Regions from separate parts of the Micromonospora mangrovi genome, predicted to be linked through region 1. Evidence: riboswitches for the same ligand, from Rfam matches in the RefSeq annotation. Region 1 holds a riboswitch; each other region holds the start of a gene.
The links. Region 1 has a riboswitch for cyclic di-AMP ahead of ABUL08_RS14260 (C39 family peptidase). Riboswitches for the same ligand answer to the same signal wherever they lie in the genome.
Positions count from the first base shown of each region.

Region 2: it holds a riboswitch for cyclic di-AMP, as region 1 does, so the genes downstream of both, ABUL08_RS00980 (coiled-coil domain-containing protein) here and ABUL08_RS14260 (C39 family peptidase) in region 1, are expected to answer to the same signal.
Region 3: it holds a riboswitch for cyclic di-AMP, as region 1 does, so the genes downstream of both, ABUL08_RS23320 (C40 family peptidase) here and ABUL08_RS14260 (C39 family peptidase) in region 1, are expected to answer to the same signal.
Region 4: it holds a riboswitch for cyclic di-AMP, as region 1 does, so the genes downstream of both, ABUL08_RS21220 (coiled-coil domain-containing protein) here and ABUL08_RS14260 (C39 family peptidase) in region 1, are expected to answer to the same signal.

Region 1 is NZ_CP159342.1:3,289,650-3,292,848, reverse strand. It holds gene ABUL08_RS14270 (hypothetical protein) at 1-169, shown strand, start outside; gene ABUL08_RS14265 (hypothetical protein) at 326-1,114, shown strand; cyclic di-AMP (ydaO/yuaA leader) riboswitch at 1,405-1,547, shown strand; gene ABUL08_RS14260 (C39 family peptidase) at 1,778-2,629, shown strand; gene ABUL08_RS14255 (alpha/beta fold hydrolase) at 2,736-3,199, shown strand, end outside.
Region 2 is NZ_CP159342.1:198,597-201,795, forward strand. It holds gene ABUL08_RS00975 (hypothetical protein) at 1-232, opposite strand, end outside; gene ABUL08_RS00980 (coiled-coil domain-containing protein) at 356-1,435, opposite strand; cyclic di-AMP (ydaO/yuaA leader) riboswitch at 1,440-1,569, opposite strand; gene ABUL08_RS00985 (cation diffusion facilitator family transporter) at 1,713-2,627, opposite strand; gene ABUL08_RS00990 (HelD family protein) at 2,735-3,199, opposite strand, start outside.
Region 3 is NZ_CP159342.1:5,204,495-5,207,693, reverse strand. It holds gene ABUL08_RS23325 (N-acetylmuramoyl-L-alanine amidase) at 1-979, opposite strand, end outside; cyclic di-AMP (ydaO/yuaA leader) riboswitch at 1,213-1,349, shown strand; gene ABUL08_RS23320 (C40 family peptidase) at 1,409-2,395, shown strand; gene dcd (dCTP deaminase) at 2,445-3,023, opposite strand; gene ABUL08_RS23310 (pyridoxamine 5'-phosphate oxidase family protein) at 3,114-3,199, shown strand, end outside.
Region 4 is NZ_CP159342.1:4,783,323-4,786,521, reverse strand. It holds gene ABUL08_RS21225 (carbonic anhydrase) at 181-843, shown strand; gene ABUL08_RS21220 (coiled-coil domain-containing protein) at 916-1,935, opposite strand; cyclic di-AMP (ydaO/yuaA leader) riboswitch at 1,940-2,070, opposite strand; gene ABUL08_RS21215 (YibE/F family protein) at 2,225-3,199, opposite strand, start outside.

The sequences.
Region 1 (3,199 bases):
TCGCGAGGTCAGCCCCTCGACCGGGTCCGACCTGGTCGGTGTCGCGGTCGCGCCGGCCCCGGTGGTGCTCGCCACGGTGGCGGCGTCGGTCGTGCCGGCCGGCCGGCAGCGCGTCGCGATCGGGTGGGCCCCGGCGGCCCTCGGCTCCCGCGCCCCGCCGACCCGCTGACCTCCGCGCGGGCGGTGGCCCGCCAGCACGTACCACCCGACCTCACCCCCCGCATCCGCCCGACGGCGGCTCGGCGGCGCCCGTTCCGGTCGCGCCCCGCCCCGTCGGGTCCTGCGGATCTCGCCACACCACGCCCGCTCCCCGTGAGGTGCGACCATGCAGACCGTTCTGTACCAGTTCCTGATCGAGGTCCCGGAGGCCGCCGCCATCTGGTCGGCCCTGCTCCTGCTCGCCCTGACCCTGCTCGCGGTGCTCGTCGCCCGCCCCGAGCGGGACACCCCCACCGACGTCGAGCCGGCCGTCGACCCTGCGGCGGAACAGGCGGCCCACCTGGCCGACCTGCGCCGGTACGCCGAGGAGGTCGCCGTCGCCGCCGCCGGAGCGGCCCAGAACGCCCGTCGGCGCCGGGAGCGGTGGCTGGCCGCCCAGGACGAGGTGGACCGGGCGTGGCAGACGTACGACGAGGCGGAGGCGGTCGCCCGGCGGTTCGCCGGTGCCGCCGTGCTGCCCGCCCCGCACACCCCGCGCACGCCCGCCGAGTACGCCGCCCGGGAGCGCTGGCTGCACCACGCCGCGATGGCGGCGCACTGGCGGGGCGAGCTGACCGCCCGGCAACTCGCCGACGTGCTCGCCCACCGCAACGGGTGGGACCCCCGGCGGCACCCGGCCGAGCAGGAGATCGTCCTGGCGCGGGCGGTTCGGGACGGCCGGTTGGCCGGGTACCGGGCCGCCGCCGAGCGGGAGCAGCAGGCGTGGCGGGAGGCCGAGCTGGCCGCCGAGGCGGCGCGTGCCCTGGCCGTGGAGGCGTACGCGGCGACGGAGCGGCTGCGCCCGGGAGTCGTCCCGGTGCATCGGCCGGACGCGGTGACCCAGACCCTCGCCCCGGTCGGCGCCTCCGCCGCCGTTTCCCGGACCGCCCGGTGGCGGCCGGCGCGGGTTGGCTGAATTGTGATGTGAAACTGCCGTCCCGGTCGCCCCGGGAATCGGAAAACGGTCATCCGGGGCGTGGCGGTCCAGGCCGGCCCAGGTTGCCCGGTCACCCGCTCACCGGATGTCCGGTAATCGACCCCCGTTCCATTCTCGGGTGCTCGTCCCATTGAGTGACATCAGTGACCTGTCTGTTCCGGTCGGGCCCGGGTGTTCGACGTTTGCGCAGGTGGGAGCGCTTGGCAGGGCGCATGCCCGCCGGTAGTGTCGGCGCGTCCGGTGCGGTTTCCGATCGCAAGAGGCGACGCCGCGCCGACCCGCTCAATCGCGATCTTCTGCGAACCGGGGACCCATGCACGTCCGGGGTGAATCCGCGAGCCACGGCCCGCGGTAGGGCGATCTTCCCGCCCGAATCCGTCAGCTAACCCGGTAGGCGGTGTCGGAAGGAGTTCCGTCTTCGTGCAGCACCCTGCCACCCCTCGGCCACACCCCCTCCACGGCGCCGCGGTGCCGTCGCTCGCCCTCTCCGCGAGCTGATACCGGCATCCGCCCCCGCGCCCGACTGACCGGGCGCACCCCTTCCCCGCGGTCCACCCCGCCCACGGATCCGTTCCGTCGCGCGTGAACAGCTCCGCGCGCCGGGCCGGCGTGTGCCGCCCCCGCCCCCGTGGAGGAAACCTCGTGAAGCACACCCTCAAGCGGCAGCTGCGCCGTCTCGCCACCGAACGTCGCTACCAGGTCGTCGCCGGCTCGGCCGCCGCCCTGGTGCTGGCCTCCGGCACCGGTGCCCTGCTGGCACACGGTGACGACGCGCCCGTCCGCCAGGAGAACACCGCCGCCGTGGCCGAACTGGCCCCGCGGCTCAGCGACGTCGCGGCCGGCACCCAGGCCCGGATCGCCGCCGTCCCGTCGGTTTCGCCCAGCGCGTCGCCGTCGGCCAGCGCCTCGCTCTCGCCGAAGCCGAGCGCGAAGCCGACCACGGCCAAGCCGGACCCGGACACCACCCGCAAGGCGGCACCGAAGCCGCCGTCGAAGAAGGTCCTCGACTACACCTACGAGGCGCAGACCACCTACTACAACTGCGGCCCGGCGGCGGTGCGCAACGCGCTCAGCGCCACCGGCATCGAGCGGACCCAGGACGAGCTGGCCGTCGCGCTGGGCACCACCGAGATGGGCACCAACTCGGCCGAGGACACCACCCGGGTGCTCAACCAGCAGGTCAAGGGCGACCCGTACCGGACCCGGATGATCGACGGCGTGCCGAGCGCCGCGGAGACCGAGCGGCTCCGGACCGACGTGGTCAAGGCGATCAGCAACGGGCGGGGCGTGGTGGCCAACGTCGCCGGTGACGCCACCGACACCGACGGCGGCTGGCACTCCTTCCCGGGCGGCCACTACATCGCCGTGGTGGGCTACTCCAACGACGGCCGGACCCTGCGGATCGCCGACTCGGCGGACCCGTCGCTGCCGGCGTACTGGATCAGCGCCGCCGACCTGGCGAACTGGATGGCCACCCGCGGCTACTCCGCCTGATCAACCCCGTTCACCCGTCGGGCGTCGGCTCTTGGAGCCGGCGCCCGATGTCGTCTCCGCCGTCCGCTCTCGCGCATCGTGTCCGACCGGTGGCACACTGCGCCCCATGGGCGACGAGACGAGCAACCGGCATCTGCTGCTGCTGCACGGGTTGGGCGCCACCGGTGAGGTGTGGCTGCCCTGGGCACCGCTGCTGGAGCACCGCTGGGCGGGACGCTGGCTCGCCCCGGACCTGGCCGGCCACGGCTGGTCGCCGCCGCTGCCCGCGTACTCCTTCACCGGCCTCGCCCGACGGGTGGTGACGGACCTGCGACCGGTCGCGGAGCGGCTCGGCCCGCACGATCGGCTGGTGGTGCTCGGGCACTCGCTCGGTGGGGTGGTGGGGCTCGCGCTGGCCGCGCGGAGCGTCGGCCTGCCGGTCGACGCGGTGGTCGGGCTCGGCATCAAGGCGGTCTGGTCGTCCGCCGAGCTGGCGAAGGCCGCGGAGCTGGCGGCCCGTCCGGTGACCTGGTTCGGCACCCGGGACGAGGCGGCCCGCCGCTACCTGCGGGTCGCCGGGCTGACCGGGCT
Region 2 (3,199 bases), 3.1 Mb from region 1:
ACGGGGTGAGCAGCGCGCTGGCCACGCCGACCAGCCAGACCAGCCCGCTCAGCGGCGCGAAGAGCCAGGTCACCACCAGCCCGGCGGTCGGATAGACCGCTGTCGGCGGGGCGCCGCGCAGCCCGGCGATCCCCAGGATGAGCAGCACCAGGTCGGTGCCGAGCCAGCCGAGCGAGGTGACCAGGTGCAGGGTCAGCAGCGCCTTGCGGGTGGTCGGGGAGAGCCGCCTCATGCCCCGATAATCGCCGCGGGGGAGCGCGGCGTCGTGGGTCCGGCGGCGACACCCGGCGTACGTCGGGCGACGTAGCAGCCGCGTCGCCCGACCCGGGGACGGGCCGGGCGACGCGGGTGGGGCTCAGTAGACCGACAGGTGCACGTGGTTGGTGTGGTCGCTGGACGGGTCGCCGTTGCCGCCGCTGTACGCCTTCCAGCCACTGCTCGGCAGCCAGATCCGCTTGAACCAGATCACGTAGAGCACGGCCAGCGCGTCGGCGTTGCGGATGAAGTACGCCGCCAGGTTGTCGCCGTACGTCCGGTCCCCGCCGGAGGCGACGCCGCCGAAGCCGTCGGTCTGCGCGGCGAAGTCGCAGGCCCGCCCCTTCGGGTGTTCACCGGAGCCGCTGGGTCGGTGGCAGGAGACGTACCGCTTGAAGCCGGCGGCCTGCGCCTGCCGCAGGGCGTGCAGGGTGCGCGGGGTGATGCAGCCGTCGGCGGGGGTCGGGTCGTCCACGCTGCACGACTCGGGCGGCCAGGAGCCGTCGGAGTTGCGCGGTGCCGGGGTCGCGTTGGCGCTGGAGGTGCCCCGGTTGCCGCCGCTGTCGGCGGTACGGGGGGCGGGGGCGTCGGCCTTGGCGTTCGCCACCTCGATGGCGCGTTCGGCCTGCTGCTTGCGCTTCTCCATCACCGTGACCTGCTTGCGCTGCTCCTGGATCTCGATGCCGAGCGCGGTCCGGGTGCTGGTGGCCTGGTCGCGGGTCTCGATCAGCTCGCGCAGCGCCCGGTCCTCGTGCGCGGCGACCTGCTCCAGCGCCGAGGCGCGGTCCATGAAGCCTTCCGGGCTGCCGCTGTTGAGCAGCGCCGACGCCGCGCTCAGTCGACCGGCCCGGTACGCCACCCCGGCGATCTCGCCGACGTTGGCGTCCCGGGCGGCCAGCTCGGTCTCGACCGTCTTGAGCTGGGTGGTGAGCTGCTGCTGTCGGCTGATCGAGCGGGCCAGCGCGGCCTTCGCGTCCAGCCAGCCCTTGCTCGCCGCGTCGAGCTGGGCGCGCAGCGCCGGGGTGCCGCCCTCGTCGTCGTCGCCGGGCGCGGCGGCGCGCAGCGGGGGTGCCGCCGTCGCGGGGGAGACCGGCGCGACCACGACGCCGAACGCGAGCGTCGTGACGAGCAGGGCCGCCAGCCGGGCGGCCGTCCGTCGTACTGGTGCCACTGATGGCATGCACATGTCCTTCCGTCAGCCGCCGACCGGGTTAGCTGACGGGTTCGGGACGGAAGATCCCTACCGCTGACGCGGATGCACCCCACGAACATGGTTCCCCGGCTCGCCCTGTGGCGATTAGGCGGCGGCCACCGCAGGCGCCGGAGGGCGCCGCCCGGCGGAGGCCGCGGTCGAGCCTACCGGCGTGTCCCCGGTCCGGCGCGGTACGCGGCCGGTGTCGAGCGGGGCAAAACCGGCATATGACTACAATAACCACACAGATTTAAGAGTGTGCTAATTACCACTCAACCGCACCGCAGGCACCTGCTGACGCTCCGGGTTCGATCTGCAACGTGGCGTGGTCGATGTGGAAGTCCTCGTGCAGCGCGGTCCGCGCCGCCGCCAGCACGTCGCCCACCTCGGCCCCCGACGTCATGGTCAGGTGCGCGGAGGCCACCTCCATCCCCGAGGTCAGCGTCCAGACGTGCAGGTCGTGCACCTCGGCGACGCCGGGGACCGCGGCGAGACGGTCGTGCACGGCGGTCACCTGGAGGTGCGCCGGGGCGGCCTGGACCAGGATGCGGACCGCCGCCCGGCCCAGCCGCCAGGTGCGCGGCAGGATGAACACGCCGATGGCCACCGCCACCAGCGGATCCGCCCACCACCAGTCGGTGAGCGCGATGACCAGCGCGGCCCCGATCACGCCCAGCGAGCCGAGCAGGTCGCCCAGCACCTCCAGGTACGCCCCGCGCAGGTTGATGCTCTCCTTGGCCCCGCCGCGCAGCAGGGCGAAGGCGACGACGTTGGCGAGCAGGCCGAGCACCGCCACGGCGAGCATCGGCCCGGCCAGCACCTCCGGTGGCGCGCCGAACCGGCGGACCGCCTCGATCAGGACGTAGACGGCGACCCCGCCGAGCAGCACGGCGTTGGCCAGCGCGGCCAGCACCTCCAGCCGATAGAGCCCGAAGGTGCGCTGCGGGTCGGTGTCGGCGCGCCGGGTGGCGGTGATCGCGGCGAGCGCCATGCCGATGCCCAGCACGTCGGTGAACATGTGCCCGGCGTCGGAGAGCAGTGCGAGCGAGCCGGTCGTGAAGGCGGCCACCGCCTCGACCGCCATCAGGGCGGCGAGGACCCCGAACGCGGCCCAGAGCCGACCGCGGTGGCGGTGCGCGGCGTTGGCGATCGCGCCGCTGTGGTCATGACCTGCGCCCACGCCCACACCCTCCGTCCCTCGGCCGAGCCGGGCCCAATCTATGTTCACATCGCTATGTGTGCAACTGACCGCCGGGCAACCGCCCCCGCAACTGCCGGCGAGCCGGATCAGCCCGTCGGGTCGATCGTGGTGAGCCGTTGGGTGGCCCGGGACAGCGCCACATAGAGCGTCCGCACCCCGGAGCCCGGATCCGCCCGGATCTCGCTCGGCGCGACCAGTACGACACCGTCGTACTCCATGCCCTTGGCCTGGAGGCTGGTCACCACCTGGAGCCGGGAGCCGCCGACGCCCTCCAGCCAGCCGGCCACCTCGTCCCGGCGGGGCACCGGCGTGATCACGCCCACCGTCCCCTCCACCTCGGCCAGCAGCGCGCCCACCGCCTCGACCGTCGCGGCGGGCAGCCCGGCCGCCGGCACCGTCCGCTCGACCGGGGCGATCCCGGTGGAGCGGACCGCCGTGGGCAGCGCCAGCTCCGGATACAGCCGGCCGATCTCCGCCGCCGCCACCGCGAAGATCTCCGCCGAGTTGCGGTAGTTGGTGGTCAACGTGAACTGGTGCCGGCGCCGCCGCCC
Region 3 (3,199 bases), 1.9 Mb from region 1:
AGCCCAGGTAGGTCTTCGTCTGCACCAGCTTGACGCTCGGGCCGAAGTAGCCCTCGGTGTCGTGGATGACGATGTACTCGATCTTCTGCTGCGCCGGCCGCTCACCGAGGTCGTGGTTGCCGTAGTCGCCCGGGTTCGGGCCGTACTTCTCGTAGGGCGCGGGGATCCACTCGCAGGCGAGGCGGACCGGGCACTCCAGGCCGTCCGGCCGTTCGGCCCGGCGCAGTCCCAGCTTGTGCAGGCCGGACTCGTCCGGCGTCACCGCGACGGCGGCGAGGGTGACCCGCTGCCCGTCGTCGGTGGTCCGGGTCGCGCCGAGGCCGATCTGGTCGTACACCTCGTCGGCGAAGGCCGCCGCGGCGTCCTCGGTGTCCGCGCCGGAGTACCGGGCCACCGCGCCGTACCAGGCCGCCGGGTCGCTGCCGGCACCGACCGGCGCGGCCAGCGCCCTCTGGTACGACGCGAGCAGCGCCGCCCCGCCACGGATGTTGGCGGCGGCGTCGTCGCGCAGCGTCTCCTCGGCCACGCCGGTGAGCGCGGCAGCCGCGTCGAGGGTCTGCAGGGACGCCGACGGCAGCAGGTCGCCGGCCGGCTCGGCCGCAGCGGCGGTGTCGACGGTCAGCGGGCGGGACTCGTCGCCCCGGGGGTCCTCGTTCTCGTCGACGTGCGAGCTGGACGGGGTGGCGGCGACCTGCGCGGCGTCGGTCAGGTGCATGGGGCCGTAGCCGCCGCTGGTGCTCGGCTGGCCGGGGTGGGTGTCCCAGCGGGATTCGAGGTAGGAGACGCCGAGCAGAACGCTCTCCGGTACGCCGTACTCGGCGGCGGCTGCCGCGTACTGCTGCTGGCGGTCGGTGGGTTCGGTGGTCCCCGCGGTGGCGGGGTCGGCGACGACCGGTCCGGTGACGAGCAGGACGGTGGCCGCCGCCACGGCGGTGGCGAGCACGATCCGTGCGCGCGGTGGAACGGGGGTGAGGTGCATGGAACCTCCAGGTCCGACGGGGGTCACTGCGTGCTCACCCTCGCCCCGGGCACCGCCTCGGGTCAATACTTTCCGCTTAATGATGTTGCATGAAAGAATCCTTCATCGAGTCCGGTCGACCCGGCGGAACAGGTACGGAGTGTCACGGCGTCGCGGGTTGCGGATCGATAACGGCCATCTCTACTCTGGTCAATCGTCGACCGGAAACTGGACCGTCCAACCCGGGGGGTCACGGTCGGACACCGCCGAGTCGCCTCCGGGCGAACCGGGGACCCAGGTAACCGGGGTGAATCCGCAGCACTGCGGTAGGGCGGCTCCCTTCCCGCCCGAACCCGTCAGCTAACCCGGTAGGCGGTCACGAAGAAGGAGTACGGAAGCCCGGTGGCACACCATGCCCCGCGGCGACCGTCGGTCCGGTCGGTCGACCGGATGACGGCTGCGCCGCGCCCACGCTGGTCCCGCTTCACCACCCTCCTCGCCGCCCTGGCCGGCACCGCGGTCGTCCTGACCGGCGGCGCCACGGCGGCCCACGCCGAACCCTCGGTCACCGAGATCGAACGTCAGATCGACCAGGACTGGGAAAAGCTCGAACCGGTCATCGAGCAGTACAACGCCACCAGTCAGGACCTGGCGGTCAAGACCAGGCAGGCCGACGCCCTCGCCAAGCAGATCGCCCCGCTCCAGCTCCAGGTCGACCTCGCCATGGGGCAGGTCAGCGGGCTGGCCGCCGAGGCGTACAAGGGTCAGAACGTGGGCACGGTGAACGCGCTGCTCGGCAGCCGCTCACCGGGCGACGTGCTGACCGGCCTGGAGCTGCTCGACCGCTTCGCGCACCGCCAGGCGCAGGAGGTGCGGTCCGTCGTCGACCTCCGCGACCAGTTGGCCGCGAAGAAGAAGCCGCTGGACGAGATGGTCGCCCAGCTGGCCCGGACCAAGGCCCAGCTCGGAGCGAAGAAGCAGCAGATCAACGCCGAGATCGCCCGCCTCGGCAAGCTCCGGCTCAAGGTGTACGGCAGCGGCGGCGGCGGTCCGCTGCGGCCCGCACCCTGCCCGTCCGGCTACCCGGGCGGTCCCGCCGGGATCGCCGTCAAGTTCGCCTGCGCCCAGATCGGCAAGATCTATGTCTGGGGCGCCGCCGGCCCGGACCACTTCGACTGCTCCGGCCTGACCATGGCCGCCTGGGACAAGGCGGGCGTCTCGCTGCCGCACAACGCGCGGCAGCAGCACGACGTCACCCGACGGGTCAGCCGCAGTGAGCTGCGCCCCGGTGACCTGGTCTTCTACTACAGCGACCTGCACCACGTCGGCATGTACGTCGGCGACGGCTGGGTGGTGCACGCCTCCCAGTCCGGCAAGCCCATCACCATGAAGCGCGTCGACGACGGCCAGATCAACAGCTACGGCCGCCCCGGCTGACGGGTGACGCGGGGTCCCTTCCCCTGGAAGGGGCCCCGCGCCGACGCGGTCAGCGGATCGGCCAGGTGCGCCAGTTCTGCCAGGAGCGGCTCGGGGTCGGGCCGCGCTGGCCCTGGTAACGCGAGCCGTAGACGGCGGAGCCGTACGGGTGCTCGGCCGGCGACGAGAGCCGGAAGATGCAGAGCTGGCCGATCTTCATGCCGGGCCAGAGCGTGATCGGCAGGTTCGCCACGTTGGACAGCTCCAGCGTGACGTGCCCGGAGAAACCCGGGTCGATGAAGCCGGCGGTGGAGTGGGTGAGCAGCCCGAGCCGGCCCAGGCTGGACTTGCCCTCCAGTCGCCCGGCGAGCTGATCACCCAGCGAGATCACCTCGAGCGTCGAGGCGAGCACGAACTCGCCCGGGTGCAGCACGAACGGCTCCCCCTCGGGCACCTCGACCATCGAGGTCAGGTCGTCCTGCTGCATCGCCGGGTCGATGTGCGTGTAGAGGTGGTTGTTGAAGACCCGGAAGAGCTTGTCCAGGCGTACGTCGATGCTGGACGGCTGCACCAGCGTCGGCTCGAAGGGCTCCAGCGCGAGCGTGCCCGCCTTGATCTCGGAGACCAGGTCGCGGTCGGAGAGCAGCATCGGAACACCATAGCGACCGGTGTCGGCGAGTGGCGTGTCGGACTGCGTGTCGGACTGCGCGTTCGTACGTGTGTTCGATAGAATGTCCGCATGGCTTCCTGGTCCGAATTCGCCGCCGACGAGCCCCGCCTCGCCGACGAGATCCGCCTTCTCATGCAGCAGTACGGGCCGGGCTT
Region 4 (3,199 bases), 1.5 Mb from region 1:
GCCCTGGCGGAATCTTCCGGTCCACGCGCCCGGTCCGGCGGTCAAGGGGTTCCCGACGCATGAAACACGTATCACGTATATCTTGACGTATCTTGGACTGCGTGTGAACGTGGTGCCGAGGCCGCCTCCGTCGCCGGCCGGTCCGACCAGGTCTTTTCGTGCCAGGGACGAGGTGAGGGGATGACCCCGACCACTCCGGAGCAGGCGCTCGCCGAGCTGTACGCGGGCAACCGGCGGTTCGTCGGCGGGGCGCCCCGCCATCCCAACCAGGACGCCGACCACCGGACGGCGGTCGCCGACGGGCAGCACCCCTTCGCGGTGATCGTCGGCTGCTCCGACTCCCGGCTCGCCGCCGAGATCATCTTCGACCGTGGCCTCGGTGACCTCTTCGTGGTCCGGACGGCCGGCCACACGGTCGGCCCCGAGGTGCTCGGCAGCGTCGAGTACGCCGTCACCGTCCTCGGCACCCCGCTGATCGTGGTCCTCGGCCACGACTCGTGCGGCGCGGTGCAGGCCGCCCGCGACGTGGCGACCACCGGCACGCCGCCGCCCGGACACCTCGGTGCGGTGGTGGACGCCGTCGTACCGAGCCTGCAGCGGGCGGCTGAGCAGGGCGTGACCAGCATCGACGAGATCGTCGACATCCACATCGCGCACACCGTCGAGGCGCTGCTGGCCAACTCCGCCGTGCTGGCCGACCACGTCACCGCCGGGCGCTGCGCGGTGGTCGGCATGTCGTACCGGCTGAGCGCGGGTGAGGTGCGGACGGTCACCACGGTGCCGGCCGGCGAGCCGGCCGTGCCGGGCCAGACCGCGTCCGCCACCCCGGCCGTCACCGGCTGAGCGGTCCCGAAGCAGACCGAAGGGGCCGTCCCGCGTGATCGCGGGACGGCCCCTTCGTCGTACGTCGTCGGCTCAGAGCAGCGACATGTGCACGTGGTCGGTGTGGTTGGACGGACCGCTGTAGGACTTCCACCCCGTCGCCGGGAACCAGATCTGCCGGTTCCAGATCACGTAGTAGATGCCGAGCCGGTCGGCGTTGCGGATCAGGAAGGCGGCGAGGTTGTTGCCGTACCGCCGGGTGTCGTTGTTGTGCCAGGGTGAGAAGCCGCTGTTCTGCAACGACCAGTCGCAGGCCCGACCCTTCGGGTGCTCCCACGGCCCGCCCGGCCGGAAGCAGCCGGCGAAGCGGTTGAAGCCGGCCCGCCGGACCTCCTTGTACGCGTGCAGGGTGCGCGGGGTGATGCAGCCGGAGGTGGTCGGGTCGTCCTCGCTGCACGACTCGGGGCGCCAGTCCCCGTCCGAGGTGCGGCCGGGGCCGACCCGGGCGACCGGGGAGGTGGCCGAGACCAGACCGCCGGTGAAGCCGAGCCCGCCGACCAGGGCGAGCGACTTCTCCGCGTCGTTCTTCTTGCGGGCCATCTCGTTGGTCAGCTTCAACTGCTCGCGTACCTCGGCGTCGACGCCGAGCCGGGCCTGCTCGGCGCGGTTCTTGACCGCGGTGACGTCGGCGAGCTTCTGCTCGTTGACCATGTTCAGCTCGTCCAGCGCGGCGGCGCGCTTGACGAACGAGTCCGGCGCGCTGCTCTCCAGCAGCATGGCCACCGCGCCGATCCGGCCGGTGCGGTAGGACTGGGCGGCGATCTGGGCCACCTGGGGCTTCAGCGCCTCCAGCTCCTTCCCGGCCCGGATCTCCTCCGCGGCGAGCTGGCGCTGGCGTTCCTGGGACTTCGCCAGCTTCGCCTTCGCCTGGATGTAGCCCCGGTTGGCCGCGTCGATCACGTCGGTGATCAGAGCTGGCTCGTCGTCCTCCTCGTGCCCCGAGGGGGTGGGTGTGGTGGGGGCGGCCGTCGCCGGCGTGGGACCGGCCACGACCGCGAAGGCGGCGAGCACGGCCACCACGGGTGTCAGCCAGCGGCGCAGGGGTGCCGTCACAGTGTTCCCTTCCGTCGACCGCCGACCGGGTTAGCTGACGGGTTCGGGGCGGAAGTGGCCCCTACCGCTCGCGCGGATTCACCCCATGTACCTGGGTCCCCGGTTCGCCGTCGGGCGATTGGGCGGCGGCACCGCAGGCGCCGGTGCGCGCCTTCGGCGGTGACCGGCAGCGAGGTTACCCGAGAGTCCTCCCGGGCAGCTACGTCCTGAAGCCGACCAAACGCGGTAATTCGCTGCGACCCTGCGTGAGCAGCATCGCGTTTACCGTCGGCCGTCACGCTCCGCGATGTCACCGTCCGGCCTGCGTACTCCCCGGGGTGTCCGGCCACCCGTCGGGGACGGACCCGGAGGGTCGGCCGCGCCGGGTGCTGAGGGCCGCCAGCGCGGTGTCCGGGTCGGCCGCCGGTCGGGCGGCCGGCGCGCCCGGACCGTCGCTCGTCGCGGTGTCTCGGCGGCCGGCGGTGGTCACCACCGCGGCCAGCCCGGTGGTCAGCGGTACGGCCGCGATCAGGCCGATCGTGGCGACCGCGCTGCGGACGATCTCCTGCGCCATGAACTCGCTGGTGAGGATCTGGCCCACCGGCCGGGAGTCGGCGACCAGCAGGAGCAGCAGCGGCAGGGAGGCCCCCGCGTACGCCAGCACGATGGTGTTCACCGTCGAGGCGATGTGGGCCCGGCCGACCCGGGTGGCCGCCCGGTAGAGCTGCACCCGGGACAGGCCGGGGTTGGCGTGGGCGAGTTCGGTGACGGTGGCCGCCTGGGTGACCGTCACGTCGTCGAGCACGCCGAGGGAACCGATGATGATGCCGGCCAGCAGCAGCCCGTGCAGGTCCACGTCGCCCTGGAACATCGACAGCGTGGTGGCGTCCTCGCTGCCGAAGCCGGTGAGGTGGGTGGCGGCGGTGGCGAGACTGCCGAGCAGCCCGGTCAGCACCAGGCTGCCCAGGGTGCCGAGCACCGCCACCGAGGTCTGCGCGGTGATCCCGTGGGTCAGGTAGAGCACCACGAACATGATCAACGCCGAGCCGACGATGGCCACCAGCAGCGGCGACTGCCCCGCGCCGATGCCGGGCAGCACGAAACCGAGCAGGATGGCGAAGCTGGCGGCGAGCCCGGCCAGCGCGGCCAGCCCCCGCCAGCGCCCGAACGCGACGATGGCGAGCGCGAAGAGCGCCGCCACCCAGACGAGCGGACCGCCGCGCTGGTGCTCGGCGATGTTGTACGTCTTCGTCGCCGGATCGGCCGGGTCGATCAGCTCCACCAG